Regions from separate parts of the Telluria sp. AIW5 genome, predicted to be linked through region 3. Evidence: predicted binding sites of a transcription regulator. Region 3 holds the regulator's gene; each other region holds the start of a gene.
What was found. Region 3 encodes sigma-54, which starts transcription at its own class of promoters, with help from an activator protein. Its sites were predicted from a motif close to TGGCANGNAANCTGCTTT; they were not measured.
Positions count from the first base shown of each region.

Region 1: the regulator sigma-54 is predicted to act here: its motif matches at 3,838-3,855, upstream of AC1MEM_RS02325 (methanol/ethanol family PQQ-dependent dehydrogenase).
Region 2: the regulator sigma-54 is predicted to act here: its motif matches at 3,047-3,064, upstream of adh (aldehyde dehydrogenase).
Region 4: the regulator sigma-54 is predicted to act here: its motif matches at 3,686-3,703, upstream of AC1MEM_RS10330 (PEP-CTERM sorting domain-containing protein).

Region 1 is NZ_CM155289.1:528,120-536,035, reverse strand. Features, by position in the region: gene AC1MEM_RS02350 (hypothetical protein) at 1-357, opposite strand, end outside; gene AC1MEM_RS02345 (hypothetical protein) at 264-827, opposite strand; gene AC1MEM_RS02340 (S-(hydroxymethyl)glutathione dehydrogenase/class III alcohol dehydrogenase) at 1,584-2,690, shown strand; gene gfa (S-(hydroxymethyl)glutathione synthase) at 2,727-3,305, shown strand; gene AC1MEM_RS02330 (hypothetical protein) at 3,363-3,704, shown strand; gene AC1MEM_RS02325 (methanol/ethanol family PQQ-dependent dehydrogenase) at 3,937-5,742, shown strand; gene AC1MEM_RS02320 (c-type cytochrome) at 5,836-6,258, shown strand; gene AC1MEM_RS02315 (quinoprotein dehydrogenase-associated putative ABC transporter substrate-binding protein) at 6,255-7,142, shown strand; gene AC1MEM_RS02310 (hypothetical protein) at 7,139-7,916, shown strand, end outside.
Region 2 is NZ_CM155289.1:510,255-518,170, reverse strand. Features, by position in the region: gene AC1MEM_RS02275 (TonB-dependent receptor) at 1-637, shown strand, start outside; gene AC1MEM_RS02270 (TonB-dependent receptor family protein) at 790-2,949, opposite strand; gene adh (aldehyde dehydrogenase) at 3,272-4,792, shown strand; gene AC1MEM_RS02260 (DUF779 domain-containing protein) at 4,881-5,267, shown strand; rRNA gene AC1MEM_RS02255 (16S ribosomal RNA) at 5,747-7,279, shown strand; tRNA gene AC1MEM_RS02250 (tRNA-Ile) at 7,356-7,432, shown strand; tRNA gene AC1MEM_RS02245 (tRNA-Ala) at 7,454-7,529, shown strand; rRNA gene AC1MEM_RS02240 (23S ribosomal RNA) at 7,783-7,916, shown strand, end outside.
Region 3 is NZ_CM155289.1:296,261-304,176, forward strand. Features, by position in the region: gene rapZ (RNase adapter RapZ) at 1-212, shown strand, start outside; gene AC1MEM_RS01310 (enoyl-CoA hydratase/isomerase family protein) at 377-1,462, opposite strand; gene hpf (ribosome hibernation-promoting factor, HPF/YfiA family) at 1,562-1,918, opposite strand; gene AC1MEM_RS01320 (RNA polymerase factor sigma-54) at 1,982-3,454, opposite strand; gene lptB (LPS export ABC transporter ATP-binding protein) at 3,490-4,251, opposite strand; gene lptA (lipopolysaccharide transport periplasmic protein LptA) at 4,251-4,892, opposite strand; gene lptC (LPS export ABC transporter periplasmic protein LptC) at 4,908-5,510, opposite strand; gene AC1MEM_RS01340 (KdsC family phosphatase) at 5,542-6,072, opposite strand; gene AC1MEM_RS01345 (KpsF/GutQ family sugar-phosphate isomerase) at 6,072-7,094, opposite strand; gene AC1MEM_RS01350 (monovalent cation:proton antiporter family protein) at 7,180-7,916, shown strand, end outside.
Region 4 is NZ_CM155289.1:2,343,293-2,351,208, reverse strand. Features, by position in the region: gene cphA (cyanophycin synthetase) at 1-2,241, shown strand, start outside; gene AC1MEM_RS10335 (LysE family translocator) at 2,377-3,000, shown strand; gene AC1MEM_RS10330 (PEP-CTERM sorting domain-containing protein) at 3,025-3,657, opposite strand; gene AC1MEM_RS10325 (response regulator) at 4,082-4,462, opposite strand; gene AC1MEM_RS10320 (response regulator) at 4,778-5,230, shown strand; gene mutS (DNA mismatch repair protein MutS) at 5,366-7,916, shown strand, end outside.

The DNA of each region.
Region 1 (7,916 bases), 230 kb from region 3:
GACGAACACCACCTTCTGACCCCACAAGCCCAGCGTATCCATTCCGCCGCTCTTCATGCCGACGTGGACGATGTCGAAGTTGTAGGTAGCGGCCATGAAATCGAAGAAGCCATTCTCCTTGAAGCGGCCACTGATATTGCCGAGCTTCCGCCAGAATTCGCCCAGATCGAAGACGTAGGGCAGGCCCAGGGTTCGCTGGTTGAATCCGTCGCCGACGGTCAGCACCGCCACGGCCGCCGGGATGCCGGCCCATAGCGCCTTGCTCAGTTGCTCGTTGCCGAAAGTCGAGGAGTCATACTGCGGATTCGCGCCTCCCTGCGGCCGGCCCGGGCCCGTACCGGTCGGCGCGACCCGCATCCCGGAGGTGCGGCCCCAGATGCAGACGAAGCGCGCGCGCCTGACGATGCTGTCGATCCCATCTTCGCGAAGAACGGACCGGCGAAGGCGGTCGCCGCGGCGGCGTAGCCGGCTTGCTCGGGCGACTGCGGATTGCGGGTGATCTCCGCCCAGGCTGGAGTCAGGGGCTGGCCCTGCGTCATGTTCTTCACGACCTGGGAGGCGAGGAAGGTCGCGTCATAGGGGCTGATGAAGTCCGCTGCCTTCAACTTGCTCAGCTGCCCCATCACGTCGACCATGCGGTTCTTGCTGCGCGGCGCGGTGACGTAGACGCATACATCGCCGCCGTAGGTGTTGGCGACGCTGCCGAGCGCGGCGTCCCAGTCGGCGCGCAGCATGCCGACGCCGAACCCCTCGGCCTGCAGGACGAGAATGGCGCAAGGGAGTTTCGGCGGCGCAGACGTGAGCTCCGTGGCCACCGCCGCGTACAAATGGGGAAATCTCCTGATTGCCAGCTACCGATCAGGAAGTTCAAACCTGGCGGCCACGCAGCGGGTGTCGAGAAGTTTCGTCGTCCTGGCGTCATTGCATAATGGATGCACTTGACGATCTCGTCACTGCTCGTGAAGTCTGGTGATATGTCGATCTCAACGACGCTATACATCGGACGCTCCCGGTTGCTCGCGGAAGGCGGACAGGGACCTTGCGCCCCCATCGCCCCAGCGGGTTCTGATGACGACAACAGCTCGTGCCATGTCTTTCTTTGACATCGCATCGAGCCGAGCTTTTGAGAATCCAGTTGCTGGAAGACAGAAGAATCAAGCGCATGCGCGGTCATATCGCGCTGCATCCGCCCTCGAGCCATGGCGCGACAAGGTCCGGGGATGCGTGAAAAGCATGCTCCGTCCGTGAGGAATGCGTCAACATATTTATTAGTTTTAATCGTTTAGTTGCAACACGGGCCCATCGTGGCGTGTTTGTTCCGCACATCCCTTAAAACGCACTTGCCCAGGCCGACTACTGCCTGCAACCGGTGGCACGACCCTTGCATTCCACGCTCTCCAGGTGCACCCGGCCCCATCCCGCGTGAACGCAGCCGCGTAGCGCGGAACACCTGTCCCCTGATCGGAACAACGAGCATTGCGCGAGCACTGCGCTGTTGCAGATTTGGAGCGACAGCCGGCGCGGGCACACTGTTTTTCAACCCGTCCGCCCACGTGGTGGACTTCATCGACAAGAAAGATGCCATGAAAACGAGAGCTGCCATTGCGTGGAAGGCCGGAGAACCGCTGTCCATCGCCGAGGTTGACCTGGAAGGACCGCGTGCCGGCGAAGTGCTGGTCGAAATCAAGGCGACCGGCATATGCCATACCGACTACTACACCCTGTCCGGTGCCGACCCCGAAGGCATCTTTCCCGCCATCCTGGGCCATGAAGGCGCCGGTATCGTGCTGGAAACCGGCCCCGGTGTCACCTCGGTCAAACGCGACGACCACGTGATTCCGCTGTACACGCCCGAATGCCGGCAATGCAAATTCTGCCTGTCCCGCAAGACCAACCTGTGCCAGTCGATCCGCTCGACCCAGGGCCGCGGCCTGATGCCCGATGCGACTTCCCGTTTTTCGCTCGATGGCCAGCCCCTGTTCCACTACATGGGCACCTCGACCTTTTCCAACTACATCGTGGTGCCCGAGATCGCCCTGGCGAAAATCCGCGAGGACGCCCCCTTCGACAAGGCCTGCTACATCGGCTGCGGCGTCACCACCGGCGTCGGCGCCGTCGTGTTCTCGGCCAAGGTCGAGGCCGGGGCGACGGTCGTCGTGTTCGGCCTGGGCGGGATCGGCCTGAACGTGATCCAGGGCGCGCGCATGGTGGGCGCCGACAAGATCATCGGCGTCGACATCAATCCCGGCCGTATCGACATCGCCCGTAAATTCGGCATGACCCATTTCGTCAACCCGAACGAGGTCGGCAACGTCGTCGACCACATCGTGCAATTGACCGATGGCGGCGCCGACTTCTCCTTCGAATGCATCGGCAACACGCAGGTGATGCGCCAGGCGCTCGAGTGCACCCACAAGGGCTGGGGCCAGTCCTTCATCATCGGCGTCGCCGCGGCCGGACAGGAAATCAGCACGCGGCCGTTCCAGCTGGTCACCGGACGCCAGTGGAAAGGTTCCGCTTTCGGCGGCGCGCGCGGACGCACCGACGTGCCGAAGATCGTCGACTGGTACATGGACGGCAAGATCAATATCGACGACCTGATCACCCACACCTTGCCGCTCGAACGCATCAACGAGGGCTTCGAGCTGATGAAGAGCGGGCAGTCGATCCGCTCGGTAGTGCTGTACTAAAGCCGCAGTCCAAACCAACCAACAGGAGACGCGATCATGAGCAATGCAGTGAACATCCACCCCGCTGTCGATAACCTCAAGCGGGCAGCGGCCGGTTTTGCCGGCGGCACCTTGTCCTGCCTGTGCGCCAGCAATCCAGTCACAGTCGAGATCAAGGGGCAAGTCGCGCACAACCACGTCTGCGGCTGCACCAAATGCTGGAAGCCGGCCGGCGCGCTGTTTTCGCAGGTGGCCGTGGTCGGGCGCGAAAACGTCAGGGTGACGGCCAACGAGGACAAGCTGCAGGTCGTCGATCCCAGCGCCACCATCCAGCGCCATGCCTGCCGCGACTGTGGCGTGCACATGTATGGCCGCATCGAGAACACGGGACACGCGTTTCACGGGCTCGACTTCGTGCACACCGAGCTTTCAAAAGAAAAAGGCTGGGCCGCGCCGGAATTCGCCGCCTTCGTCTCCTCGATCATCGAAGCGGGCGCTGCGCCGGAAGAGATGGGCGCGGTGCGCGCGCGCCTCACCGAGATCGGCCTGCCGCCCTACGACGCCCTCTCGCCGGCCCTGATGGATGCGATCTCGACCCACGTCGCCAAGACGCGCGGTGTACTCAAGCAGGCTTGATGCGCACGCGGCGGCGGTCCGCATGGGCCGCCGCAGCCAAGCGCACACGGAGACAACATGAAACGAATCCTTTTGCTCCTGGCGGCCTGCACGGCGCCGCTGGCCGCCCAGGCCCACGATTTCCCGACCAGCGGCCGGGTCGAGTACGTGCTCGAGTGCATGCAAAAACACGAAAGCAAATACGAGTACCTCTACAAATGCTCCTGCGTCGTCGATCACATCGCCAAGGCAATGCCCTATGACGATTACGTGACGATGTCGACCGCCCTGCGCAACCAGACCATGGGCGGAGAACGCGGCGCCGAGTTTCGCGATCCGCCGTCGGTGAAGGAGATGGCCAGCAAATACAAGGCGCTCCAGGCCAGCGCCAACAAGGCGTGTTACGTGCCGCAAAGCTGAACCCGGTGTGCCGCGAGGCGCTGCGCCGTGGATGGCACAGATGCGGCGCCGACTGTCACGAATCCTGAACATGGTGCCACGCAACACGCACTGGGCTGGGGCCAAATGGCAGGGGCCGTGCCGGTGGCACGACTGGCACGTTAAGTGCTGTGCTGTTGGTGGGGCTACCCGCCTGTCGATGTCTGGAAGCAGGATCAGTCGCACCGCTTATAAAACCAAAGGAGACTTAACCATGTCATTTACGAAAAGACTCATCCGCTGGTGGCCGTGCCTGGCGCTGGCTGCAGCCCCGGCATTCGCCGCCGCCTCCGATGTCGAACAACTGACCAAGGACCCGAAAAACTGGGCCATGCAATCCGGTAACCTGGCGAACCAGCGCTACAGCGAACTCAAACAGATCACCAGCAAGAACGCCAAGAACCTGCAAGTGGCCTGGACCTTCTCCACCGGCGTGCTGCGCGGCCACGAAGGCGGGCCGCTGGTGGTGGGCGACACGATGTACATCCACAGCCCCTTCCCGAATAAAGTGTTCGCGATCTCGCTGGAAGACCAGAGCATCCGCTGGAAGTACGAGCCGAAGCAGGACGCCACGGTGATCCCGGTGATGTGCTGCGACACCGTCAATCGCGGCGTGGCCTACGCCAACGGCAAGATCTTCCTGCAGCAGGCCGATACCACCCTGGTCGCGCTCGACGCCAAGACCGGCGCCGAACTGTGGAAGGTCAAGGTGGGCGATCCGAAGCTGGGCGAAACCACGACCAATACGCCGCACGTGTTCAAGGACAAAGTCCTGACCGGCATCAGCGGCGGTGAATTCGGGGTGCGCGGGCGCATCACGGCGCACGACATGAATACCGGCAAAGTGCTGTGGAAGGCCTACAGCACCGGACCCGACAACGAATTGATGGTCGATCCCGCAAAAACGATGACCTGGACTGACGGCAAGATGGCGCCGATTGGCCCCGATTCCTCGCTCAAGACCTGGCAGGGCGACCAGTGGAAGCTGGGCGGCGGCACGACCTGGGGCTGGTACAGCTACGACCCGGCGACCAACCTGGTGTATTACGGCACCGGCAACCCGAGCACCTGGAATCCACGCCAGCGTCCCGGCGACAACAAGTGGTCGATGACCATCTTTGCGCGCGACCTCGACACCGGCATGGCGAAATGGGTGTACCAGATGACGCCGCACGACGAGTGGGACTATGACGGCGTCAACGAAATGATCCTGGCCGACATCAAGGTCAAGGGCCAGCCGCGCAAGGCGCTGGTGCACTTCGACCGCAACGGCTTCGGCTATACGATGGACCGCGTCACCGGCGAATTGCTGGTGGCCGAGAAATTCGATCCGAAGGTCAACTGGGCGACCCACGTCGACATGAAGAGCGGCCGTCCGCAAGTCGTGGCCAAGTACAGCACCGACAAGAACGGGCCCGACTTCAATTCGAAGGGCATCTGCCCGTCCGCCCTCGGCACCAAGGACCAGCAGCCGGCCAGCTATTCGCGCAAGACGGGCCTGTTCTATGTGCCGACCAACCACGTCTGCATGGACTATGAGCCCTTCCAGATCGAGTACACCGCCGGCCAGCCCTATGTCGGCTCGACCCTCTCGATGTATGCCGCGCCGAACAGCCATGGCGGCCTCGGTAACTTCATCGCCTGGGATGCCGGTACCGGCAAGATCGTCTGGTCCAAGCCGGAGAAGTTTTCGGTCTGGAGCGGCGCGCTGTCCACCGCCGGCGACGTCGTGTTCTACGGCACCCTGGAAGGCTACCTGAAAGCGGTCGACAACAACGGCAAGGAGCTCTGGAAGTTCAAGACCCCGTCGGGCATCATCGGCAACGTCCACACCTGGGAATACAAGGGCAAGCAATACATCGGCGTGCTGTCGGGTATCGGCGGCTGGGCCGGGATCGGCCTCGCGGCCGGCCTGACCAAGGGCACCGAGGGCCTGGGCGCGGTGGGCGGCTACAAGGACCTCGCCAAGTACACCGAGCTCGGCGGCGTCCTGACCGTGTTCGCCTTGCCTGACCGTTGATCGGAGACGCATCATCGAGCCGTGTGATTCACATTGAGGACGGTCGCCGGCCGCAGCAGGCCGGTGACCGTCTTCGCCCAGCCAGGAATGAACATGAACAGACTCACGAAAAAAGCAGGACTCACCGCCGCCGCCTGCTGCACGCTGGCGGCCCTGTCCGGATTGCTGTCGGCCGGCGCCCTTGCCGCCGATGCCGCGCCCTACAAAGTCGCGGACGGCCACAAGGTCGATGCGCAGACCCTGAGCGGCTGGAAAACCTGGCGCGCCATGGCCTGCGAGCGCTGCCACGGCGCGGCGCAGGAAGGCATGGTCGGGCCCTCGCTGGTGAACAGCCTGAAAGTGCTGAGCAAGGACGAATTCAAGGCCACCGTGCTCAAGGGGCGGATCGAGAAAGGCATGCCGAACTTTGAGAACAGCAAGATGGTGACCGAGAACATCGACAACCTGTACGCCTACCTGAAGGGACGTTCGGACGGCGCCATCGAACCGGGCCGCCTGCAGGAGATCGGCAAATGAGGTGGGCGCCGCTGCTGGCAGGCGCGGCCTGCGTCCTGGCCGGGCTGCCTGGCCCGGCGAGCGCGCAGCCTGGCGCGGAACCCGGACAGGACAAGGTGCTGCGGGTCTGCCAGGACCCGAATAACCTGCCGCTGTCGAACCGCGCGCTGGCCGGTTTCGAGAACAAGATCGCGGCCCTGTTTGCCGAGCAACTGGGCTGGAAGCTGGAGCACACCTGGTATCCGCAGCGGATGGGATTCATCCGCAATACCTTGCGCGCCAAGGAAGAAAACACGGACCGCTACAAGTGCGACCTGGTCGTCGGCGTCGCCAAAGGATTCGACATGGCCGCGACCACGCGGCCGTATTACCACTCCACTTACGCCCTGGCCTATGTCCGGGGCAAGGGACTGGACGGGGTGCGCAACCTCGACGATTTGCTGGCGCTCGATGCCGGACAACGCAAGAAGCTGCGCTTCGGCGCCTTCGCCGGTTCGCCCGTCACCGACTGGCTGCTGCAAAACGGCCTGATGGAGCAAGTCTCCTGGTACCAGAGCCAGACTGGCGACGCCGAGCAGTATCCCGGTGAAATCATCGAAAAAGACCTTGCGAGCGGCAAGATCGACGTCGCCTTTGCCTGGGGGCCGATTGCCGGCTATTTCGCGAAGAACGCACGTTCGGCGCCGATCGCCGCCATTCCCCTCGTCTCAAGGCCCGGCATGAAATTCGATTTCGAGATCGCGATGGCGGTGCGCCATGGCGACAAGGCGTTTCGGCAGCGTATCGATCAATTGATCGTCGCCAACGAAGCGAAGATCCACGCGATCCTCGCGGAATACGGCGTGCCGCTGCTCGAGCAGCAGGGCGCGGCGGCATCGGCGGCGCCAGCCGTGAAGGCGCCATGAGCCGCCCGCCGCCATGCCCCCCGGCCGCGGGCCTGCGCGCCGGCACCCTTGCCATCCTCGCCGCCCTCTCGACCGGCAGCGCCGCCGCGCAGCAGGTGTCGCCCGCCGAAGTCCTGATGTTCGAGACCGACCACCTGGCGCGGATGAAGGCGCCAGCGACACTGGTCTATGAATTCCGCAAGCTCAGCAACGTCGAACCCGCGTTTACCGACAGCGTCCAGCTCGACGTGTCGAGCAGCAAGGGGCAGGTGCACGCGGCGCTGCACTTTCTCAGCGGCGCGCGCCAACGCGAGCTGCCCGAGGTGGACGACGCCCACGGCAACCCGGTGCTGCTCGGCTTTCTCGAGCACGACATCGCCGAGATGAAGCGGCTGACCGGCGGGTCCGTTACCTACTTCCGCAAGCGGATCCGGATGGCGCTGGCCACCAGCGCGCAGGTGACGCCGCAACGCATCACTTACCAGGGCAAGACGGTCGAGGGGAAGGCAGTACGCATCCAGCCCTACCTGGACGATCCGATGCGGGCGCGCTTCGAGATCTATACGCGCAAGACCTATACGTTTGTCTTCAGCGACGCGGTACCGGGCGGTGTCTACCAGGTGCGCACCTCGCTGGCGAATGCCGCAGACGGCCGGACGCCGCCGGGCACGGTGGTGGCGCGCACGGCGGCGCCAGCCGTGGCGACACCGACCGCGGCAGCGCCGGGAGCCTCGGCAGTGCCCGCCGTGGCGCAGCCTGGCGTGGCCCCGCCCGGCCAGGCGCGCGCAGGCGCGG
Region 2 (7,916 bases), 210 kb from region 3:
CCGCGACGACATCCTGTTCAGCCGCGCCGGGGCTTCGCGCGCCGGCTATTTTTCGAATTTCGATCGCACCCGCCACCAGGGCGCGGACCTCGGCGCGCACGGTCAGTGGGGGCTGCTGCGCGCGCGCATCGACTACAGCTACCTGCGCGCGACCTACGATGCGGCCGGCACGCTGTTCACCGGGGCGCGCACGGTGACGGTCGGCCGCGGCACGCCGATCGCCGGGCTGCCGCGCCATACCCTGAAACTGGGCCTGGACTGGGACCTGCGGCCCGGCCTGGTGCTGGGGACGGACTTGCAAGCGCTGTCGCACGCGCCGGTGCAGGGCAACGAAGACGGGTTGATCGCGGATGCGGCAGAGGGAGAAGAAGCGCGCCGCGCCGACTGGAGCGTGCGCGGCTACGCATTGGTGAACCTGCACGCGCGCTGGCGCTTTTTGCCGGGCTGGGAGTTGTTTGCGCGGGTAAATAACGTCTTCGACCGGCGCTACGAAAGTTTTGGCGCGCTGGCGACCGACATGTTCCCGGACGGGCAGTTGCTGCAGCCGCCAGCCGGTGCGGTGACGCCGGCGCAGGCGCGTTTTGTTGCGCCGGGTGCGCCGCGGACGTTCAATGCGGGGGTGCGGTACCGGTTTTGAGTAGGGTGGGCGCCCCGTGCCCACACGGAAGCATGCATCGTGGCGACCCATATGATGGCCGCTTTGATCGATCATTCACCGGCGCTCGCCGCGATGTCCCGTCTGCTCCACGTTCCGCGTGGGCACGGGGCGCCCACCCTACCTGCACCGCCTTAAAACTGATACTGCCCACTCACCCCCAGCACCCAGTTCCTCCCCGGCGCCCCTTCATAAAACCGCCGGTTCGCATCCCCCACGATCACCGACCCCACATACTGCCGGTCGAACAGGTTGTTCAGCCGCACGAACTCCTTGAAACGCCACCCGCCCGCCTGCTGGCTGGCCTGCGCCCGCGCATTGAAAATCGCATAGCCCGGCGCGGCCTGCGCGGTGTTCGTGTCTTCCGCATAGACGCGGCCGTTGGCGATCGTCTCGAGCGCGGCGCCGTAGCGTCCGGCCGCTTCCTTCCAGCCCAGCTCCCCGTACACGCTGGTCTTCGGCACGCCCGGCAGGCGGCTGCCCTCCGGCACCGCTCCGAAACCTTCGTCGTAGATCGCGCGCAGCGCCGACAGGGCCAGCTTCGCATTCCAGCCGGCGCCCAGGTCGGCGTCGACCGACAGCTCGCCGCCCTGGCGCAGCGTGGCGCTGGCGTTGCGGTAGCTGGTGCGGCCGCCGCTGGAAACGTCGACCACCAGTTCGTCCTGGGTCTTCACCTGGAACAGCGCCGCATTCACCCGGATGTCCTTGCCGATGACGGTTTTGAGGCCGGCCTCCAGATGGGTGCCGGTGGCCGGCCCCAGGTTAAAGTTAAAGCCGGCGCCGGCGCCCGAATAAAACAGTTCGTTCAGGGTCGGGGTCTCGAAGCCGCGCGCGGCGCTGGCATACACGTTCAGGGTCGGCGAGATTTTATAGAGCAGGCCGATCAGGGGCGTCGTATGGCTGTAGCGAACTTCGCCGCTGTCGTTGCCATTCGAGAGGTAGCGGTCGTCGACCTCGAAGCTTACGCGGCTGCGGCGCAGGCCGCCCGTGACGACCCAGTTGTCGCGCTCCCATTCCATCTGCAGGTAAGGGTCGACGTTGGCGACCTTGTCTTCCTCGTCGCGGCGCAGGCGTCCGCGCAGGCCGAACTCCGTTTGGGCCCCATTCACGACGAAGTTCTCGAAGCCCTGGCGCGAATCGGTCGAGCGGCCGGCGTCGATGCCGACCGTGGTGCGCAGGGTGCCGCCGGCCAGCTCGCGCACGTCGCGCCAGTTGACGTCGACGCCGTAGAAATCGCGGTCGAAGTCGACCACGCCGCCCGAATGGGTGCTGGGCGCCTGGAAGCCGCGCGAGAACGACTGGTACTGCACCACGCGGCGGTTGCCGCCATACGCGGTGAGCTGCAGCCGATTCGCGCCGAAGCGGCTTTCCCAGGTTGCCCCGAACTGCTTGTGGTCGATGCTTTTCCGGGTGTTGTAGCGCTCGGCCAGCGTGCGCTGCGGGAACTGGGTGTCGGTGGTGTCGATTTCGCCGGCACGCGGATCGCGCTGGTAGGTGTTCCAGGTAACGCCGAGCGGATCTTGCGTGTCGTTCTGGCGCAGGCCGCTGGCGGTCAGCACGAGGCGGCTGGTAGCGGAGGTGGCCGCGGTCAGCTTGGCATAGGCCTGTTCGCGGGTGGCCGCGCCGTGGTCGCGAAAGCCGTCGGTCTCGAAGCGGGACGCGTCCAGCAGGTAGCCGAGATTGCCGGAGCTGCCCTGGGCGTTCAGGTCGAATTTATGCATGCCGTCGCTGCCGCCCGTCACGCTCGCCTCCACCGAGGGCGGCCCCTTCGGATCGCGCGTAAACAGCTGGACGACGCCGCCCGAGTGGTTGCCGTACAGGGCCGAGAACGGGCCGCGCAGCACTTCGATGCGCTCGGCCATGTCGAGATTGAAGGTGGCGGCCTGGCCCTGGCCGTCGGGCATGGTGGCCGGGATGCCGTCGGCGATCAGGCGCACGCCGCGCACGCCGAAGGCGGAACGGGCGCCGAAGCCGCGCGAGGAAATCTGCAGGTCTTGCGCATAATTCTGGCGGTCGCGCGCGACCAGGCCCGGCACCGAGGCCAGTGCCTCGGACGCGTTCACGCGCGGCTGGGTGTCGCGGATCTGCGCCGCGTCGATCACGTCGATGGCGGCCGGCAGGTCGAAGCTGGTGTGCTCGGATCGGCTGCCGGTCACGACCACCACGTTCATCGGGCCCTGCACCATCGGCGCTTGTGTCTGCGGCTCTTGCGGCGCGTCTGCCGCGAACGACGCCAGCGGCCAGCAGGCGCACAGGGCGGCGATCGCGTTCAAGCGGAATGCGTGTTGCGTCATTGTCTCTCCAGTGTTGTGATTGCTCCCCGCGAGGCGGGCTGCTGCTAAATGCGACAAGCAATATACCCCTCATGCAAAAAACGCGCCCGCAGCTGCGTGGCATGGCGCTTGCATCGCTACCGCTGTGGGTTCGTCGACCGGGGGTGTACCGGTCCGCTGACCGCTTGTGCTGTCCTGATTTTGAAACAGGTGTACCGGAAACACACAGCGGCCCCGGCGTGTACGGGGCAGGAGGTGCTGGCACGGCCCTTGCGGCAGTCCCGGTGTGCTTCGACACACCCGTTGCTGCCAACGGCCTACAACCATGAAGAAAGAGGATGACATGAATCTCGCGGACATCAGCAAGCTCGGCGTTGCCAACCCGTTCAAGCAGCGCTACGACAATTATATTGGCGGCCGCTTCGTGGCCCCGGTCAAGGGCGAGTACTTCCCCAACGTCACGCCGATCACCGGCCAGCCCTTCTGCGAGATCGCCCGCTCGACCGCCGAGGACATCGAACTGGCGCTGGACGCCGCCCACGAGGCCAGGGAAGCCTGGGGCAAGACCTCGCCGGCCGAGCGCGCCAACATCCTGAACAAGATCGCCGACCGCATCGAACAGAACCTCACCATGATCGCCACCGCCGAGACCATCGACAATGGCAAACCGATCCGCGAGTCGATGGCGGCCGACATTCCCCTCGCCATCGACCATTTCCGTTATTTCGCTGGCGCCATCCGCGCGCAGGAGGGCTCGATCGCCCAGATCGACCACGAAACCTATGCGTATCACTTCCACGAGCCGCTCGGTGTCGTTGGCCAGATCATTCCCTGGAACTTTCCGGTTTTGATGGCGGTCTGGAAGCTGGCGCCGGCGCTGGCCGCCGGCAACTGCGTCGTGCTGAAACCGGCCGAGCAGACCCCGGCCTCGATCATGGTGCTGATGGAACTGATCGGCGATTTGCTGCCGCCGGGCGTGGTCAATGTCGTGAATGGCTTCGGGCTCGAGGCGGGCAAGCCGCTGGCCTCCAGTAAACGCATCGCCAAGATCGCGTTTACGGGCGAGACCGGCACCGGGCGCCTGATCATGGGCTACGCGGCGCAGAACCTGATCCCGGTCACGCTGGAACTGGGCGGCAAATCACCCAACATCTTCTTTGCCGACGTCATGGACGCGGACGACGAATTCTTCGACAAGTGCCTGGAAGGCTTTGCGATGTTCGCGCTGAACCAGGGAGAAGTGTGCACCTGCCCGTCCCGTGTGCTGGTCCAGGAATCGATTTACGAACGTTTCATCGAGCGTGCGCTGGCACGTGTTGCCGCCATCAAGCAGGGCAATCCATTGGATTCGTCGACCATGATCGGCGCCCAGGCTTCGCAGGAACAGCTCGAGAAAATCCTCTCCTACCTCGACATCGGCCGCCAGGAGGGTGCCGAGGTGCTGGCTGGCGGCGAGCGCAACATGCAGGGCGGAGAACTGGCCGAAGGGTATTACGTGCGCCCGACCGTGTTCAAGGGCGACAATAAAATGCGCATCTTCCAGGAAGAGATCTTCGGGCCGGTGGTATCGGTCACGACCTTCAAGGACGAAGCCGACGCGCTGCGCATCGCCAACGACACCCTGTATGGCCTGGGCGCCGGGCTCTGGACGCGCGACGCCTCGCGCGCCTTCCGCATGGGCCGGGCGATTCAGGCCGGCCGCGTCTGGACCAACTGCTACCACCTGTACCCGGCCCACGCCGCGTTCGGCGGCTATAAACAGTCGGGCATCGGCCGCGAGAACCACAAGATGATGCTCGACCATTATCAGCAGACCAAGAACCTGCTGGTCAGCTATAGCCCGAAAGCGCTCGGCTTCTTCTGAGGCGCGTTTCCCGCGGCGCCGTGTGCGCCGCGGGATTTCGCACACTCTATGGTTTCGGAGTAAAACTTAGTCGGAATCGGAGGAGGGCATGGGAACTGCGATCGAACGTGTGACCGCGACACCGGCGGCGCTGGACTTTATCCAGGAACTGCGGCTACGGCACGGTCCGCTGATGTTCTTCCAGTCGGGCGGCTGCTGCGACGGCAGCGCACCGATGTGCTATCCGCAGGACGAGTTCAACCTGAGCGACACCGACGTCCATCTCGGCAACCTGGGCGGCACACCCTTCTATATGGGCGTCGAACAGTTCGGGTATTGGGAGCATACCCAGCTGATCATTGATGTCGTCGCGGGCAATGGCGGCATGTTCTCGCTCGATAACGGCACCGGGAAGCGCTTCCTGACCCGCTCGCGCCTGTTCAGCGACGACGAATGCGCACAGTTGCGCGCGCAGCAGCCAGGCCAGCCCGTCTGACTGCAGTAGGGGAAGCCGTTTTACCCGTTGTATTGGCGCGACGCACTAGGCCTGTTTTGATCCCAACAAAAAGCACTTGCGGACTCCCGTCGGGGTTCGCTATAATTCGCCTCCTGCTGAAAACGACAACGAAATCAAGGTGTTGTGTTGACAAAAGGAACCGCAAAAGCTGCGGTGCAACAAAAAAGAGGTTGACGAAAAACGCGAAACACTGCATAATCTCATCTCTCTGCTGCTGACAAACAAAACGCTTTGTCGACAAGTAGCAAGACGCAGTACCGAACAAGTTCTTTAAAAATTAACAGTCGATAAGTGTGGGCGTTTGATGAAGGTGCCAGTGACTTCGGTCACTGATTACTTAAATTATCAAATGTTCACAAAAAAGAAATACGTTGTCTCAGCAATGGGATAACGGTCAGTATTTTGAGTGAGCGACCCGCTAGCAATAGCGGTGGCAGCAATGCCAACAAACAGAGATTGAACTGAAGAGTTTGATCCTGGCTCAGATTGAACGCTGGCGGCATGCTTTACACATGCAAGTCGAACGGCAGCGCGGGGCAACCTGGCGGCGAGTGGCGAACGGGTGAGTAATATATCGGAACGTACCCAAGAGTGGGGGATAACGTAGCGAAAGTTACGCTAATACCGCATACGATCTAAGGATGAAAGCAGGGGACCGCAAGGCCTTGTGCTCCTGGAGCGGCCGATATCTGATTAGCTAGTTGGTGAGGTAAAGGCTCACCAAGGCCACGATCAGTAGCTGGTCTGAGAGGACGACCAGCCACACTGGAACTGAGACACGGTCCAGACTCCTACGGGAGGCAGCAGTGGGGAATTTTGGACAATGGGCGCAAGCCTGATCCAGCAATGCCGCGTGAGTGAAGAAGGCCTTCGGGTTGTAAAGCTCTTTTGTCAGGGAAGAAACGGTGGGGGATAATATCCCTCACTAATGACGGTACCTGAAGAATAAGCACCGGCTAACTACGTGCCAGCAGCCGCGGTAATACGTAGGGTGCAAGCGTTAATCGGAATTACTGGGCGTAAAGCGTGCGCAGGCGGTTTTGTAAGTCTGTCGTGAAAGCCCCGGGCTCAACCTGGGAATTGCGATGGAGACTGCAAGGCTTGAATCTGGCAGAGGGGGGTAGAATTCCACGTGTAGCAGTGAAATGCGTAGAGATGTGGAGGAACACCGATGGCGAAGGCAGCCCCCTGGGTCAAGATTGACGCTCATGCACGAAAGCGTGGGGAGCAAACAGGATTAGATACCCTGGTAGTCCACGCCCTAAACGATGTCTACTAGTTGTCGGGTTTTAATTAACTTGGTAACGCAGCTAACGCGTGAAGTAGACCGCCTGGGGAGTACGGTCGCAAGATTAAAACTCAAAGGAATTGACGGGGACCCGCACAAGCGGTGGATGATGTGGATTAATTCGATGCAACGCGAAAAACCTTACCTACCCTTGACATGTCAGGAAGTCTTGAGAGATCAGGATGTGCCCGAAAGGGAACCTGAACACAGGTGCTGCATGGCTGTCGTCAGCTCGTGTCGTGAGATGTTGGGTTAAGTCCCGCAACGAGCGCAACCCTTGTCATTAGTTGCTACATTCAGTTGAGCACTCTAATGAGACTGCCGGTGACAAACCGGAGGAAGGTGGGGATGACGTCAAGTCCTCATGGCCCTTATGGGTAGGGCTTCACACGTCATACAATGGTACATACAGAGGGCCGCCAACCCGCGAGGGGGAGCTAATCCCAGAAAGTGTATCGTAGTCCGGATCGCAGTCTGCAACTCGACTGCGTGAAGTTGGAATCGCTAGTAATCGCGGATCAGCATGTCGCGGTGAATACGTTCCCGGGTCTTGTACACACCGCCCGTCACACCATGGGAGCGGGTTTTACCAGAAGTAGGTAGCTTAACCGCAAGGGGGGCGCTTACCACGGTAGGATTCGTGACTGGGGTGAAGTCGTAACAAGGTAGCCGTATCGGAAGGTGCGGCTGGATCACCTCCTTTCTAGAGTAGCACCGGGCCTTGAGCCCAGTCACCAAACGCTCACACTTATCGACTGTTGAACAAAGAACACAGTTTCGGGGCTGTAGCTCAGCTGGTTAGAGCACCGTGTTGATAACGCGGGGGTCGTTGGTTCGAGTCCAACCAGCCCTACCAGGTTATTTGCATGACCCAATCGGGGGATTAGCTCAGCTGGGAGAGCACCTGCTTTGCAAGCAGGGGGTCGTCGGTTCGATCCCGTCATCCTCCACCATTCATTTGGTACCGAAGGCTGAAAGTGCAAACGTAAGCAAGTCAATATGACGAGCTGCTTAGGTTTGATCTTTTAGAGATTAACTGTTGTTCTGTTCTTTAACAATCTGGAAGAAGTAAAGTTTTATTGAGTACGCATGACAATGCGTACTCTGGGTAGTAACAAATCAACAAACATGCAACAAGCTGTACTCTTATTTCTATGACCGCTTCCTGGCAGGTGGGTAACTGCGCGCCAGGAGCTAACGTTATAGGGACAAGCGAATAAGTGCACATGGTGGATGCCTTGGCGATTACAGGCGATGAAGGACGTAGTAGCTTGCGATAAGCTGCGGGGAGTGAGCAAACACACTTTGATCCGCAGATTTCCGAATGGGGAAACCCGGCC
Region 3 (7,916 bases):
AGGCCCAGCCGAGCGCCACCGAGATGCTGCACGATATCTGCAAATTCGTGGAAAAGTGGCTGCCCTCGTTCAAGACCGATAACCGCAGCTACCTGACGGTGGCCGTCGGCTGTACCGGTGGACAGCATCGGTCGGTGTACATGGCTGAGCGGCTGGCGGCCTATTTCAACGAGACCGAGCGCGTGGTGTTAAGGCATCGCGAGCAGTCGTAAGAAGACACGTTGCACCTGCGTTCATCGTTGGCCCTGGCTTACCGTAGGGTGGGCATGCCCACGCGTGCGCCACATGATCGGCGTTTGCGGTAATCGACGCCGAACGGTAAGCGTAGGTATGACCGCGTAGGCTCGAGAGCCCACGCTACGTTACGCCACCGATATCAACGCAAATGCCGCAAGGGGTGTGCGTGTTCCGGCCACGCCGGCGCGAAGAAGGCTTCGACCATGTCCGCCATCACGGCGTCCAGCGTCGGCGGATTCCACCGCGGCGCGTTGTCCTTGTCGATCACCAGCGCGCGCACGCCTTCCAGCACTTCGCCGTGCTCGAAATTACGGCGCACCAGCGTGCGTTCCATGCGCAGGCAGTCGGCAACGTCGAGTGAGGCGCCGCGCAGCAGCATCTCGTGCGTCACGCACATCATCAACGGTGAACGCTGGCGCATCGCTCCCAAAGCCTTTTGCGCAAACGGATTCTCATCGCCTTCCAGTGAAGCCATGATCGCGGCCACCGAACCGGCGCCGAAGTGGCGGTCGATCGCGGCGCGCTGCGTTTCGAGGACGCTTTGTCCCGCGTCCGTGGCACAGCGCGCAGCGAAGGCGCGGATTGCCTCGGGCACTTGCGCGCCCGGCGTCGATGCGATCAGCGCATTCAGTTCGCCCAATTGCGCGCCCGGCACGAAGACGTCGGCCAGGCCGACATACAAAGCGTCGGCCGCGCCGATCGTCAATCCCGTCAAGCCCAGGTAATTGCCCAGCTGCCCAGGCGCGTGCGACAGGAAGTGGCTGCCGCCGACATCCGGGAACAGGCCGATATTCACTTCCGGCATCGCCATTTTCGTGCGCTCGGTGACGATGCGCAGGCCGGCCTGCGGACCGCCCTGGGCGATGCCCATGCCGCCGCCCATCACCACGCCATCCATGATCGCAATATACGGTTTCGGATAGAAATGGATCAGGTGATTCAGCGCGTATTCTTCGGTGAAAAAATCCTCGAGCAGCGCGCTGCCCCCAAGCGGCGTGGCGTGCCCCGCTTCGTGGAAGAAGCGGATGTCGCCGCCCGCGCACAGGGCTTTTTCGCTGCTGCTGGTGAGCACGACCGCGGACACGGAGGCGTCGTCGCGCCAGGCCAGCAGGATGTCGGTCAGGCGGCGGACCATTGCCAGCGAGAGGGAGTTCAAGGCCTTGGGACGGTCGAGGGTGATCGTGCCGGTGCCGTTGGCAATGCGGGTCAGGACGTGGTCGGTCATGGCGAGTGAGCTGGTGAAAGAGACATGTATTTTACCGAAGGCAGACGTGAAAAGGGCGCCTCCCGGCGCCCTCGTTCAGACGGTGCTCAGTGCCCGGTATTACAGCGCCGCAGCAGGCTCTCCGCCTTCAGGCAGGCGCTTGAGCGCCTCACGACTATGGTCCTTCAACATCGTCTTGTATTTCATCACCTGGCGATCCAGCCTGTCCATGAGCAGGTCGATCGCAGCATACAGGTCTTGCGCCACACTCTCCACGTGCACGGTCTTGCCGGACACGCGCAAGTTAATCTCGGCCTTTTGCCTTTTGTCTTTTTCGGTGAGATTGTCGATGGCGAGGATCACGTGGGAATCGATGACCTGATCGAAATGTCGGGTGATGCGTTCGAGCTTGTTCTGTACGTATTCACGGATGGCGGGGGTGACGTCGAGGTGGTGGCCACTGATGGTGAGATTCATACACACTCCTTTGAGAAGATAGCGGCCGCCGGGCCGCGCAAGGAGTGCGCGTGGCTGCCGCTGTTACAAGGATTTGCGGAGGCTGACGGGAGGGATCTTGAGCGCTTCGCGGTATTTTGCAACCGTGCGGCGCGCAATGACCATGCCTTGTTCACCGAGCATTTCCGCGATCTTGCTATCGGATAATGGGTTCTTTGGGTCCTCTGCTCCTGTCAGCTGCGCGATAAGCGCCCGTATCGCCGTGGACGATGCTTCGCCCCCCGCTTCGGTGGCGACATGGCTTCCGAAGAAATACTTCAGCTCAAACATGCCGTGCGGGGTCAGCATGAATTTCTGAGTTGTTACGCGAGAAATCGTGCTCTCGTGCAGACCCAGTGTATCAGCAATCTCGCGAAGCACAAGGGGACGCATGGCAACCGCGCCATGGCTGAAAAAGTTCTTCTGACGCTCCACAATTGCCTGCGAAACACGCAGGATCGTATCGAAACGCTGGCGCATATTTTTGATGAGCCACTTCGCTTCCTGCAGCTGCGCGCTCATCTGGCCTTCGCCTTTTCCCTGCTTGAGCAAATTCGCGTAGACGTTGTTCACGCGCAGGCGCGGCATGACTTCGTTGTTCAGCGAAACGCTCCAGCCGTTCTTCGATTTGCGGACAATAACGTCCGGAACGACGTAGTCCGAGACGCTCGATGCAAAGGCGGCGCCGGGATGCGGATTGCACTGGCGAATGACGGCTTGCGCTTCGCGCAGGTCTTCGTCGTCGCAGTCGAGCGCTTTCTTCAACTTCGTGAATTCGCGCTGCGCGAACCAGGTCAGGTAACCCTCGACGATCTTCAAAGCCATGCGCCGCGTCACCAGCGGCACGCCCGGCATGGCGCGGATCTGCAGCGCCAGGCACTCGGACGCGCTGCGCGCACCGACGCCGACCGGATCGAGGCTTTGCACCATCGCCAGCGCGCAGCGCAGTTCGTCGATCTCGACTTCCAGCTCTTCCGGCAGGCGCGCGTGGATCTCGTCGAGCTGCTCTTCCAGGTAGCCGTTGTCGTCGATGGCGTCGATCACCAGTTCGGCGAGGGCCCGGTCGCGCGCCGTCACGCCGGTCACCCGGATCTGCTCCGTCAGGTGCTCGCGCAAGGTCACGCCGATAGCGCCCAGCTGCGGACGGCCATCGTCGTCGCCGTCGGCGTTCGACGCGCGTGACAACTCTCCCCAGTCCGCGTCGGACTCGCCGCGTTCGACCTCGCCGCCGCCGTCAAGGCCGTCGGCACCATCCGCGGCTGCGGGGGCGCCCTCTTCCGCATTCGACGCCGGCGCCTCGCCTTGCGCCGGCGCGGCGTTGAGCGCGCCGTCGGCCAGCAGGCGCACCGAGTGGTCGAGCGGATCGTCGAGCCGCTCGAGCAGCGGATTATCGGACAGGATTTGCTCGATCTCCTGGTGCAGTTCGAGCGTGGACAGCTGCAGCAGGCGGATCGACTGCTGAAGCTGCGGCGTGAGCGCCAGGTGCTGCGAAGTCCGGAGTTGCAGGGATTGTTTCATGTGCCGCTTGGGTTCCGTGTTTTGCTACAGGCTTGCTACATGCGGAAGTGTTCGCCCAGGTAGACGCGCCGCACCGACTCGTCGGCGATGATGTCGTCGGGGCGTCCCGACGCCAGCACCGCGCCCTGGTTGATGATGTAGGCGCGGTCGCAGATGCCAAGCGTCTCGCGCACATTGTGGTCGGTGATCAGCACGCCGATGCCGCGCTCCTTCAGGAAGCGCACGATACGCTGGATCTCGATCACGGCGATCGGGTCGACACCGGCGAACGGTTCGTCGAGCAGCACGAAGCGCGGATTGGTGGCGAGCGCGCGCGCGATCTCGACGCGGCGCCGTTCGCCGCCCGACAAGGACAGCGCCGGGTTCTCGCGCAGCTTCTCGATTTGCAGTTCGGCCAGCAGCGAGTCGAGCCGGTCGTTGATGGCGGCTTTGGTCAGTGCCTTGCCGTTGTCGTCGCGCTGCAGCTCCAGCACGGCGCGGATGTTGTCCTCGACCGTCAGCTTGCGAAACACCGAGGCTTCCTGCGGCAGGTAGGATAAACCGAGTACCGCGCGCCGGTGGATCGGCAGGCTCGAAATATCGGTGCCGTTGATTTCGATGGCGCCGGCGTCCGACGGCACCAGGCCGACGATCATGTAGAACGAGGTGGTCTTGCCGGCGCCGTTCGGCCCGAGCAGGCCGACGACTTCGCCGCAACCCACTTCGAGCGACACGTCGCGCACCACCAGGCGCTTGCCGTAACTTTTCTGCAGCCCCCGCACGACCAGGGTACTGCGCTTGTCGCTTGCTTCTTTCATTATCGCTTTCCTGCTACTGGCGCTGCCGGCGTCGATGAAGGTGCCGATGCAGGCGCAGCCTTGGCCGCCGGCGCGCCGGCCGGGGGAACCGCTGCCGCAGGTGCGCCAGGCGCGCCGCGGCGCGGTGCGATGATCAGCGTCCCGCGCCCGCCGCCAAGCTTGCTCTCGCCGCTGGCGTCGTTGCGCACGGTCGCCACTTCCTTGCGGCTGTCGTAGGAGATGTAGGCGCCATCGAGCTCGTTGGTCAGCCGCCCGTTTTCGAGCTGCTTGACGATCGCCTTCGAGAACAGCTTGACCAGCTCCTGGCGCTCGTCGTATTCGATGCGCTCGGCCTGGCCTTCCATCCACAGGTCGGGTCCGCCGTCGCGCTTCTGGCGGAAGGTCGCCACGCGCCCCGGGCCGGAAGTGAGCGTCACGCTCATGTAGCCTTCCGGCGTTTCCTTCACCAGTGCGCGGTCCGACTTCATGATCAGGGTGCCGCGCGTGAGGATGACGTTGCCGGTCAGGATGCGCGTCTGCGTGACTTCGTCGACGTCGAGCGAATCGAAGTTGATGACGGCCTGCTTCAGCGAGTCCGCGCGCTCGGCGGAAGCCGATAGCGAGAGCAAGGAAAGGAAGGCGGCGGCGAGAAGGGTTTTCATTAGGGCTCGTTCCTGTTATTGGGTGGGTGCGGCGTGCTGGCGCGGCGGATAGACGATCTGGCCACGCCCGCCGAGGTGCAGCTTCTGGGTCGGGTTCTCGGCCACCATGCCGACCCCGTTGACCGAGGCGGCGCCGAGGGTCATCTGCACCGGAAGTTTCGTCTTGACGACCTCGTCGTCGGCCAGCAGGGTGAGCGCCTCGGTGCGCGCGCGCAGTGCTTCGCTCTTGGGCGTGGCCGGGCGCGCGATGTCGACATTGCCCATCAACTCGACGCGGTTTTCGGCGTGATAGACCTGGCCGCGGTCGGCGTGCATGGTCATGCGCGGGCGGCCCGGCGCCATGCTCTCGACGATCGGCTTCGATACTTCGGAGACGTCGTTGTCGGGATGGTGGGCCAGGCGCGCGCCGGACATCACGTAGCGCGGCACGCCGGTTTCGGTCATGCGCACGAAACTGAAGTTCTCGACGATGTAATCGGGCTCGTTCAGGTTGTTGCCGGCGCCTGCCGTGTCCCCGGTCTGGATCGCCTGCAGCAGCCAGAAGCTGCCGAAGGCGAAGAACACGGCCGTTACCATCAGCGCCAGCATGCGCCAGCGGTGTGCGGTCCGTTTGTTCACGTAGGTCGCCATGGTGTCACGCCCATGCGAACTATGCGAAATAAGGCGCGAGCGCCTCTTCGTACTTGCCCTGCGCGCGCAGCACCATGTCGCACACTTCGCGCACGGCGCCGCGCCCGCCGCCGGCTTTGGTGACGTAATGCGCGCGGTGCTGCACTTCCGGGTGCCCGGTCGGCACCGTCGCGGCAAAGCCGACCTTGGCAAGCAGCGGCAGGTCGATCACGTCGTCGCCGATATAGCCGCACTGCTCGGCCGTGAAGCCGGTCTGTTCGAGCAGTTCGGCAAACGCGACGCGCTTGTCCTGGTGGCCCTGCCAGACGTGGTTGATGCCGAGGTCGCGCGCACGCGCCAGCACGATCGGCGATTTTCTCGCGCTGATGATGGCGGTAATCACACCCGTCTTTTGCAGCAGCTGGATGCCCAGGCCGTCGAGCACGTTGAAGGTTTTCGTGATTTCGCCGTCCGGCCCGTAGGTCAGGCTGCCGTCGGTCAGGATGCCGTCGACGTCGAAGATCATGACTTTGACGCGCGCGGCGCGCTCCATGTGTGCAAGCGGGGTCATCAGATTACCTTTGCGCGGGTCAGGTCGTGGATGTGCAGGGCGCCGACCAGCAGGCCCGCTTCGTCGACCACCAGCATCTGGTTGATGCGGAATTCTTCCATGATCGCCACCGCGTCCACCGCCAGCTGCTCGGGGTGCACGGTGCGCGCGCCGACGTGCATGACGTCGCGGATGGTCACATTCGAAAAGTCCTGCATGCGCTCGATCAGGCGGCGCAGGTCGCCGTCGGTGAACACGCCGAGCGGTTTGAAGTCCGGGTCGACCACGGCGGTCATGCCCATGCCCTTCTGGCTGATTTCCAGCAGCGCGCGGGTGAGCGGCGTGTCGGGCGTCACCGCCGGAATCGCCTCGCCGCTGCGCATCACGTCGCGCACGTGGGTCAAGAGGCGCCGGCCCAGCGCGCCGCCCGGATGCGAGCGTGCGAAGTCTTCCTCGCGAAAGCCGTGGGCGTCGAGCAGCGCCACCGCAAGCGCGTCGCCGAGGGCCAGCGTGACCGTGGTACTGGCGGTCGGCGCCAGGTTCAGCGGGCAGGCTTCCTTGGCCACCGACACGTCGAGGTGGACATCCGACAGGAGCGCGAGACGGGAGTTCGGCTTGCCGGTCATCGCGATCAGGGGCGTGCCCATGCGTTTTACCACTGGCAGGATGTCCATCAATTCGGAGGATTCGCCGGAATACGAAATCGCGATGAACACGTCCTTGCTGGTCACCATGCCCAGGTCGCCGTGGGCGGCTTCGCCCGGGTGCACGAACATGGCCGGGGTGCCGGTCGAGGCCAGGGTCGCCGCGATCTTGCGCGCGATGTGGCCGGACTTGCCCATGCCCGAGACGACCACGCGGCCGCTGCAGGCGTACATCAGGGCGACCGCGCGCGCGACGCTGTCGTCGGCATCCAGTCGTGCGTCCAGCGCGTGGATGGCATCGGCCTCGATGGCCAGGGTTTCGCGCGCCAGCGCGAGCACGCGCCGCGACTGGTTCTCGTCAAAACTGTTCAGCATTGTTTTTTCATCGGTTACACTCATTCTGGAAGTATAAACGAATTGGGAAAGCAAAAAACTTGCCAGACGTATCAAACAACGCTCGGTTCACAGAAAGACCTGATCACGCATGGCGTCCGGACTCGAACTGACCCTGCTGCTGCTCGGCAGCGCCGTCCTCGGCGTGGTCGTGTTCCGCAGCCTGCACCTGCCGCCGATGCTGGGCTACCTGGCCGTCGGCGTGCTCATTGGCCCGCATGCCTTCGGTCTCGCGGCGGAAACCGGTTCGACCCACGCGCTGGCCGAATTCGGCGTTGTTTTCCTGATGTTCTCGATCGGCCTCGAATTCTCGCTGGCCCAGTTGCGCGCGATGCGGCGCATCGTGTTCGGCCTCGGGGTGGCGCAGGTGGTGCTGACCATCATCGCCACCATGATCGGCGGCCTGGTTCTCGCGATGTGGGCGCCGCAGCTGCGGATCGGCTGGCAGGCCGCGTTTGCGCTGGGCGGCGCGCTGGCGATGTCGTCCACCGCCATCGTCGTGAAACTGCTGACCGAGCGGCTGGAGCTCGAAAGCGAGCATGGACGGCGCATCATCGGCATCCTGCTGTTCCAGGACCTGGCCGTGGTGCCGCTCCTGATCCTGATTCCCGCGCTGGCGAAAGACCCGGAAAACCTGGTGCGCACGCTGGCCTGGGCCGGGGTAAAAGCCGCGGCGGTGCTGGCGCTGCTGCTGTTCTTCGGCCAGAAGCTCATGCGCAGCTGGTTCACGTTAGTGGCCAAGCGCCGCTCGCAGGAGCTGTTCATGCTGAACCTGTTACTGGTGACGCTGGGCGCGGCCTGGATCACCGAGCGCGCCGGCCTGTCGCT
Region 4 (7,916 bases), 2.0 Mb from region 3:
CGCCTGGCCTTCGTCCTGGCCGAGCAACTCATCGCCGCAGCCCGCGACGACCAGCCGTTCGACCTGGAAGCGGCGCTGACCCAGCTGCGCGACCTCGACGAAGACGTGCGCCTCGGCCCTTCCACCGGTTCGATCGTGCAGGCCGCCATCAACCGCAACATCCCCTTCCGCCGCCTGACCGAAGGCAGCCTGGTCATGTTCGGCTGGGGCAGCAAGCAGCGCCGCATCCAGGCCGCCGAGATCGACGCCACCGGCGCCATCGCCGAGACCATCGCCCAGGACAAGGAACTGACCAAGCGCCTGCTCGACGCCGCCGGCGTCCCGGTGCCGCTCGGCCGCGTCGTGCTCGACCCGGACGATGCCTGGGCCGCCGCCCAGGAGATCGGCCTGCCCGTCGTGATCAAGCCGAAGGACGGCAACCAGGGCAAGGGCGTGACGGTCAACATCACGACCAAGGAACAGATCACCGCCGGCTTCAACTCGGCCAGCGAATTCCGCGACGACATCCTCGTCGAGCGCTACCTGCCGGGCCACGACTACCGCCTGCTCGTCATCGGCGACAAGCTGGTGGCGGCCGCACGGCGCGAGCCGCCGATCGTGGTCGGCGACGGCGTGCACACGGTGCGCCAGCTGGTCGACCATGTGAACCTCGACCCGCGCCGCGGCAACGGTCACTCGACGTCGCTGACGAAAATCCGCTTCGACGACATCGCCCTCGGCAGCCTGGCGAAACAGGGCCTGGAGGCCGATTCGGTGCCGGCCCAGGGCCAGCGCGTCGTCCTGCGCAACAACGCCAACCTGTCGACCGGCGGCACGGCCACCGACGTGACCGACGACGTCCATCCGGAAGTCGCCGAGCGCGCCATCGCGGCCGCGCACATGGTGGGCCTCGACATCTGCGGCGTCGACCTGGTGTGCGATTCGGTCCTCAAGCCGATCGAAGAGCAAGGCGGCGGCATCGTAGAAGTCAACGCCGCGCCGGGCCTGCGCATGCACCTGTCCCCTTCCTTCGGCAAGGGCCGCGACGTCGGCGAAGCGATCATCCAGACCCTGTTCAAGGATGGCGACGACGGCCGCATTCCGGTCGTCGCCGTCACCGGCACGAATGGTAAGACGACGACGGTGCGCCTGATCGCGCACCTGCTCACGGCCTCGGGCCTGCGCACCGGCATGACCAATACCGACGGCGTCTACATCGAAGGCCGCCGCATCGACAGCGGCGACTGCAGCGGCCCGCGCAGCGCGCGCAACGTGCTGCTTCACCCCGACGTCGACGCGGCCGTGTTCGAGACCGCGCGCGGCGGCCTGCTGCGCGAAGGCCTGGCCTTCGATCGCTGCGAAGTGGCGGTCGTCACCAACATCGGCGCGGGAGACCACCTGGGCCTGAACTACATCACCACGCTGGAAGACCTGGCCGTGCTGAAACGCGTGATCGTCCAGAACGTGCGCGAAGGCGGCATGGCCGTGCTGAACGCGGCCGACCCGGTCGTCGCGGCGATGGCCGAGAATACCAAGGGTGACGTCACCTTCTTCGCCCAGGACGGCAGTCATCCACTGATGGCGATGCATCGCGCCCAGGGCCGCCGTGTCGTGTTCGTGGAAGACGGCTTCCTCGTTTGCGCCCAGGGCAAGAACGAAACCCGGATTGCGCTGGCGGAAGTGCCGATCACCCGCGGCGGCGTCATCGGCTTCCAGGTCGAGAACGTGATGGCCGCGGTGGCCGCCGCCTGGGCCGTGAATCTCGACTGGGACAAGATCCGCCTCGGCCTGAAAACCTTTGTCGGCGAAAGCGACAACGCGCCGGGCCGCTTCAACGTCTTCGATTACAAGGGCGCGACCCTGATCGCCGACTACGGCCACAACCCGGACGCCATCGCGGCCCTGGTGTCGGCGGTCGAGAACATGCCGGCCAAGCGCCGCCATGTGGTGATCAGCGGGGCGGGAGACCGCCGCGACCAGGACATCACCCAGCAAACCGAAATCCTCGGCAAGGCCTTCGACGAAGTGCTGCTGTACCAGGACCAGTGCCAGCGCGGGCGTCCCGACGGCGAAGTCGTGGCACTGCTGCGCCAGGGCCTGAACGGCGCCACGCGCACCAGCCATGTGGAAGAGATCAACGGCGAATTCGTCGCCATCGACCGCGCGCTCGCACGTGTGTCCGAGGGCGATTTGTGCCTGATCCTGATCGACCAGGTCGATGAGGCGCTGGCGCATATTGCGAAACGCGTCGCCGAAGCGTAGGGTGGACGGCTCCGCCGTCCACGCGTTGATCGTTGACGGCTTCGATATCGCGCCGGATGATCTTGCGGCCAATTATCACCGCGTGGACGGGAAACCCGTCCACCCTACGGTCATTCACGTCTACTCATAAACCCTATGCTCGCACCCGAACAATTTTTCGGCTTCCTGCTCGCCGCCATCCTGCTCACCGCCTCCCCCGGCCCCGACAACCTGATGGTCCTCGGCCTGGGCATGTCGAAAGGCCGCAAACAAGGCATGGTCTTCGGCCTGGGCTGCGCGCTCGGCTGCCTGAGCCACACCTTCCTCGCCGTGATCGGCGTGAGCGCGATCATCGCCGCCTCGCCCACCTCGTTCACGCTGCTGCGCATCGGCGGCGGGCTGTACCTGGTGTGGCTGGGGATCGGGGCGCTGCGCAGCACCGGCGGGCAGGCCGCCAGCAAGGCGGGCGCACCGCAGTCGCTGAACAGCCTGTTCATGAAGGGACTCGTGGCGAACGCCATCAACCCGAAGGTGGTGCTGTTCTTCCTGTCGCTGCTGCCGCAGTTCGTGATCGCGGCGAACGGCAATGTACCGGGCCAGATGCTGGCGCTGGGCGTGACCTTCACGCTGCAGGCGGCGATCCTGTTCGGGTTGCTGGGTTATTTTTCGGGCGCCGTCGGGGCCTGGCTGGAGCGCAAGCCGGGCGCCGGCAAATGGCTCGACCGGCTGGCGGGGACCGTGTTCGTCGCGCTGGGCGTCAAATTGATCGTGTCGCGCTGATCGTCAGCCGCCCACCCTGCAACATCAGCCTTTGCGCGGCCTGCGCATCCCGATCAATCCCAGTCCCAATCCCAGCATCGCCAGCGTGGCCGGCTCCGGCACCGGTGCCGGATCGTAGCTGATGTCGAGCTGCGCCGAGTAGAATTCGAGCGGGTCGCCCGGGAAGAAATCCTGCAGGTACAAGGTCCAGCTGCCGAAGGTGTCCATGCCGTCGAAGGCGGACAGGGCCTCCTCGGGACGGAAGCTGCCGGCCTGGATGCGTGGGCCGGCGGCGCTTGCCGCCTCGTCGTCGAAGCTCACGCTGACACGTCCTGCCCCGCGTCCGGAGCCATCGTAGGTCTCGAACGGAGCGACGAGGTTGACCTGCGTGCCATCCGGCCCGATCAGCGTCAGCATGAACTCCTGCTCGAACGGATCGCCGATGCCCAGGCAGCGGGTGCCGTTCGGGCCGATCGGCGGGTCGTCGCATTTCGAGAATTCGACCGTAATGTTCAGGTCGGTGACGATGCCGCGCGAGCTGACGTTCAGGGCGCGCGTTGCCTCGGCGCCGTCGATGTCGCCGTAGGTCGTATTCGTGGCGACGACGGCAGCCGAGGCGCCTGCGCAGGCCAGGGAGGTCAGGATTGCTGCGGCAAGGCGGTAGGCGGCTAGGCTCATGTGCTCTCCTTATTGTGATGTGTACAATTAAGCAAGTTTTAAGCCAGCACGAGAAAGCCGAACGATATCAAGCCCTTATTCGCGCGCGCAGCCTGCCGGTCGGAAAGTTTGTAAAATTTCCCGACATGCAGGTGACATAAAGCGTGGCTCAGCCGGCGGGTGCGGGCCTGCGCGGCAGCAGGTCGTGCACGATGAGGTTGAGCCGTTCGATCGACATCGGTTTGCCGATATGCGCCGAAAAGCCCGCCGCGCGTGCCTGGGCGATATCGTAGACTTTCGCAACAACGGGTGTTGCAAGTGGAACGATAGCACTTCCTCATCGCCTTTGTGCGAGAGCAAGATTTTGAGGCCGCCTGGCCGCCCGTCTTGTCCGCGCCCCATGAAGCCTGTGGCCGGGATGGGACATATGGCGCCGCGCCGGGGTTCAGCTGCCGAAATAGCGCAATTCGAAATCGAGCGTCCACTGCACGCGCGACGGCGACAGCGGCGCCTGGATGGTGGCGTCGCATTCGCCCATCCACGCTTCATTGGCGGCATCCGGCCCGTGTTCATTGATGCCGACGACGGCGCTGCCGGGCGCGACCGAGCGTAGCTCCTGCACGAAGTTGCGCTCGCCGCCGCGCCCGGCGCGGCCGATGCTGGTGAAGATGACGTCGAAGCGCACAGTCCCGAGCGCTTTCAACGCGGCGCGCGCGCCTTCGGCGGTGACGGCGATATGGCCCAGGGTGCCGAGCAGGCGGCGGATACCGGCCGGGTCGCCAGCCGGGGGATTGATCACGAGAATGGTTTTGCGGTGGGAAGTCATACAGAAGGGGATTACGCCTGTTTCGCCAAATTCAAGGCCATCTGTCCCCTTTATTTTCCTGTCGTGCCTCCAAGCACGAGTGCAATTTGTAAATAAATGTCGCCAAGTCTGTTTTATAATTGTTAGTCTATTGATAGCATCCTGCCCAGGACGGCGCAGGACATGATCACTGGGCTTGCAAGGCGGGCGCAAGGATGCGGGCGCGCCGGCGCGGGCAATCGGCGGCGGACCGAAACAGGCAATCGTTTGCGGCACATGCGTGAATTCCTTCATACTGCGCACATGGTTGAAGCATCATTTTCCCGAGGAGCCGTTGTGGTCGGTACGTCGAATATCCGCTGGCTGTCGTCAAACAATGTTCCGCCCCGCCCGCCCGGTGCGAACGCGCTCGGCGAGGACGCCCCCCCTGGCGAAGCCGGCCTGGTACGCAAGGTCCTGGTGGTCGACGATGAAGCCGACCTGGCGGACCTGGCGGAGGCCTTGCTCAGCAGCCGCGGACTGGACGTCGTGGTCGCCAACTCGGCCATGGAGGCGCTGCAAATCCTCGCCCGGGACGGCGACATCGACGCCATCTTTTCCGATGTCATGATGCCCGGCATGAACGGACTGCAGCTCGCGGACGCCGTCACCGAGTTCTACCCGCGCGTCAAAATTCTGCTGACCTCGGGCTATACGGTTCCCTCCATGCTGCAGGACCGCGAGCGCAGCTATCTGTTCACGACCAAGCCGTATCGGCTCGATACGATCATGAAGTTGCTGCGCAGCTGAAGCGCTGCGCATGGCGCGGGGCGTGGGGCCGTGGCATCTCGGCATTGGCAGTTCGGCAGCCTGCTGCCCAGCCGATGGTTGTAAAATGTCGGTCCTGGCCGGGCTGCCCGCCCTGCCTTACCGAATTCAACAGAAATGACCACCGTCCCCACCGAAATCAACGCCGCCGCCGCACGCGCAACGTCGGAAAAAGTCACCCCGATGATGGCCCAGTACCTGGGCATCAAGGCCGATTACCCGACCATGCTGGTGTTCTACCGCATGGGCGACTTCTACGAGCTGTTCCACGAAGACGCCGAGAAGGCCGCGCGCATCCTCGGCATCACGCTGACCGCGCGCGGCTCTTCCGGCGGCAACCCGATCAAGATGTGCGGCGTGCCCTTCCACTCGCTCGACGGCTACCTCGGCAAACTCGTCAAACTCGGCGAATCCTGCGCGATCTGCGAGCAGATCGGCGACCCGGCCACCAGCAAGGGCCCGGTCGAGCGCAAGGTGGTGCGCGTGGTCACACCGGGCACCCTGACCGATTCCGACCTGCTCCCCGAAAAGGCCGAGCGCTCGCTGCTGGCGCTCTGCACACTCAGCCAGCGCAAGTCGACGACCGTCGGCCTGGCCTGGCTGTCGCTGGCCAGCGGCGCGCTGCGCCTGATGGAGTTTGCCGGCGACGAGCGCACCGTGAGCGCCCGCCTCGCGCAGGAACTGGAACGCATCGCGCCGGCCGAGATCCTGCGCGCCGACGACGGCGACATGTTCGAAGAGAACCCGTTCGCGCACACCCAGCGCGTGCCGGACTGGCATTTCGACGTGGTCAAGGGCCACAAGGCGCTGGTCGAGCAGCTCGGCGTCGCCACCCTCACCGGCTTTGGCGCCGATGGCCTGGGCGCCGCCTTCGGCGCGGCCGGCGCGCTCTTGCGCTATGCGCAATCGACGCAGGGGCGCGGGCTGCAGCACGTGAAAAGCCTGGCCGTCGAGAGCGAGAACGAATTCATCGGCCTCGATGCCGCCACGCGCCGCAACCTGGAACTGACGGAAACCATCCGCGGCCAGGAGTCGCCGACGCTGTTCTCCCTGCTCGACGGCTGCCGCACCGCGATGGGTTCGCGCCTGCTGCGCCACTGGCTGCACCATGCGCGGCGCGACCAGGCCGTCGCCCGCTCGCGCCATGAAGCGATCGAAGCGCTGGCCCAGGGCGATGCGACTTCCGCGCTGTCGAGCACCCTGAACGAGGTGCCCGACATCGAGCGCATCACGACGCGCATCGCGCTGCTCTCGGTGCGCCCACGCGACCTCGCCAGCCTGCGCGACGGCCTCAAACAGCTGCCCGCCTTGCGCCGGCAAATCGCGCGCTGCTTTATCCCGGGCGATTCCTGCCTGCTGCGCGCACTGCACGACGCCATCGATACGCCGATCCCTTGCCTCGACCTGCTCACCCGCGCGGTGGCCGAGGAGCCGGCCGCGATGGTGCGCGACGGCGGTGTGTTCGCCACCGGTTTCGACAGCGAGCTCGATGAACTGCGCGCGCTGTCGCAGAACGCCGGCCAGTTCCTGGTCGACCTCGAAACGCGCGAGCGCGCCCGCACGGGCATCGCCAACCTGCGCGTCGAGTACAACAAGGTGCACGGCTTTTATATCGAGGTCACCAACGGCCAGACGGATAAAGTGCCGGACGACTACCGCCGCCGCCAGACGCTCAAAAACTGCGAGCGCTACATCACGCCGGAACTGAAAGCCTTCGAGGACAAGGCCCTCTCCGCGCAGGACAAGGCGCTGGTGCGCGAAAAGGCGCTGTACGAAGAACTGCTGACCTGCCTGGCGCCGCACATCGGCGACCTGCAGCGCGTAGCACAGGGCCTGGCCCAGATCGACACCCTGGTCGCACTCGCCAGCCACGCGCTGCGCCACAACTGGTGCGCGCCGCAACTGGTGGATGCACCGTGTTTGACCATCGTCGAGGGCCGCCATCCGGTCGTGGAACGCCAGATCGAGCGCTTCATCGCCAACGACTGCAAGCTGTCCAACGAGCGGCGCCTGCTCTTGATTACCGGTCCGAACATGGGCGGTAAATCGACCTTCATGCGCCAGACCGCGCTGATCGTGCTGCTCGCCTATGTCGGCAGCTATGTGCCGGCGACGAGTGCGACGATCGGCCCGATCGACCGCATCTTCACCCGCATCGGCGCCAACGACGACCTGGCCGGCGGACGCTCGACCTTCATGGTCGAGATGACCGAATCGGCGGCCATCCTGAACGGCGCTACCGAACACTCGCTGGTACTGATGGATGAAGTCGGACGCGGCACCTCGACCTTCGACGGCCTGGCGCTGGCCTGGGCGATCGCGCGCCACCTGATCGACACCAGCCGCAGCTTCACCCTGTTCGCGACCCATTATTTCGAACTGACCCAGCTGCCGGAGAGCCATCCGAGCGCGGCCAACGTGCACCTGTCGGCGGTCGAGCACAAGGACACGATCGTGTTCCTGCACGCGGTGCAGGACGGGCCGGCCTCGCAAAGCTACGGCTTGCAGGTGGCGCAGCTGGCGGGCGTGCCGCCGGCGGTCATCAAGGCTGCGCGCAAGCACCTGGCGCGCCTCGAATCGCAGGCGCTCGATACGACGCCGCAGCGCGACCTGTTTGCGCAGCCATGCGTCGAGGTGGAAGAAGAGACGCCGGCGGAGGCCGCGCCGC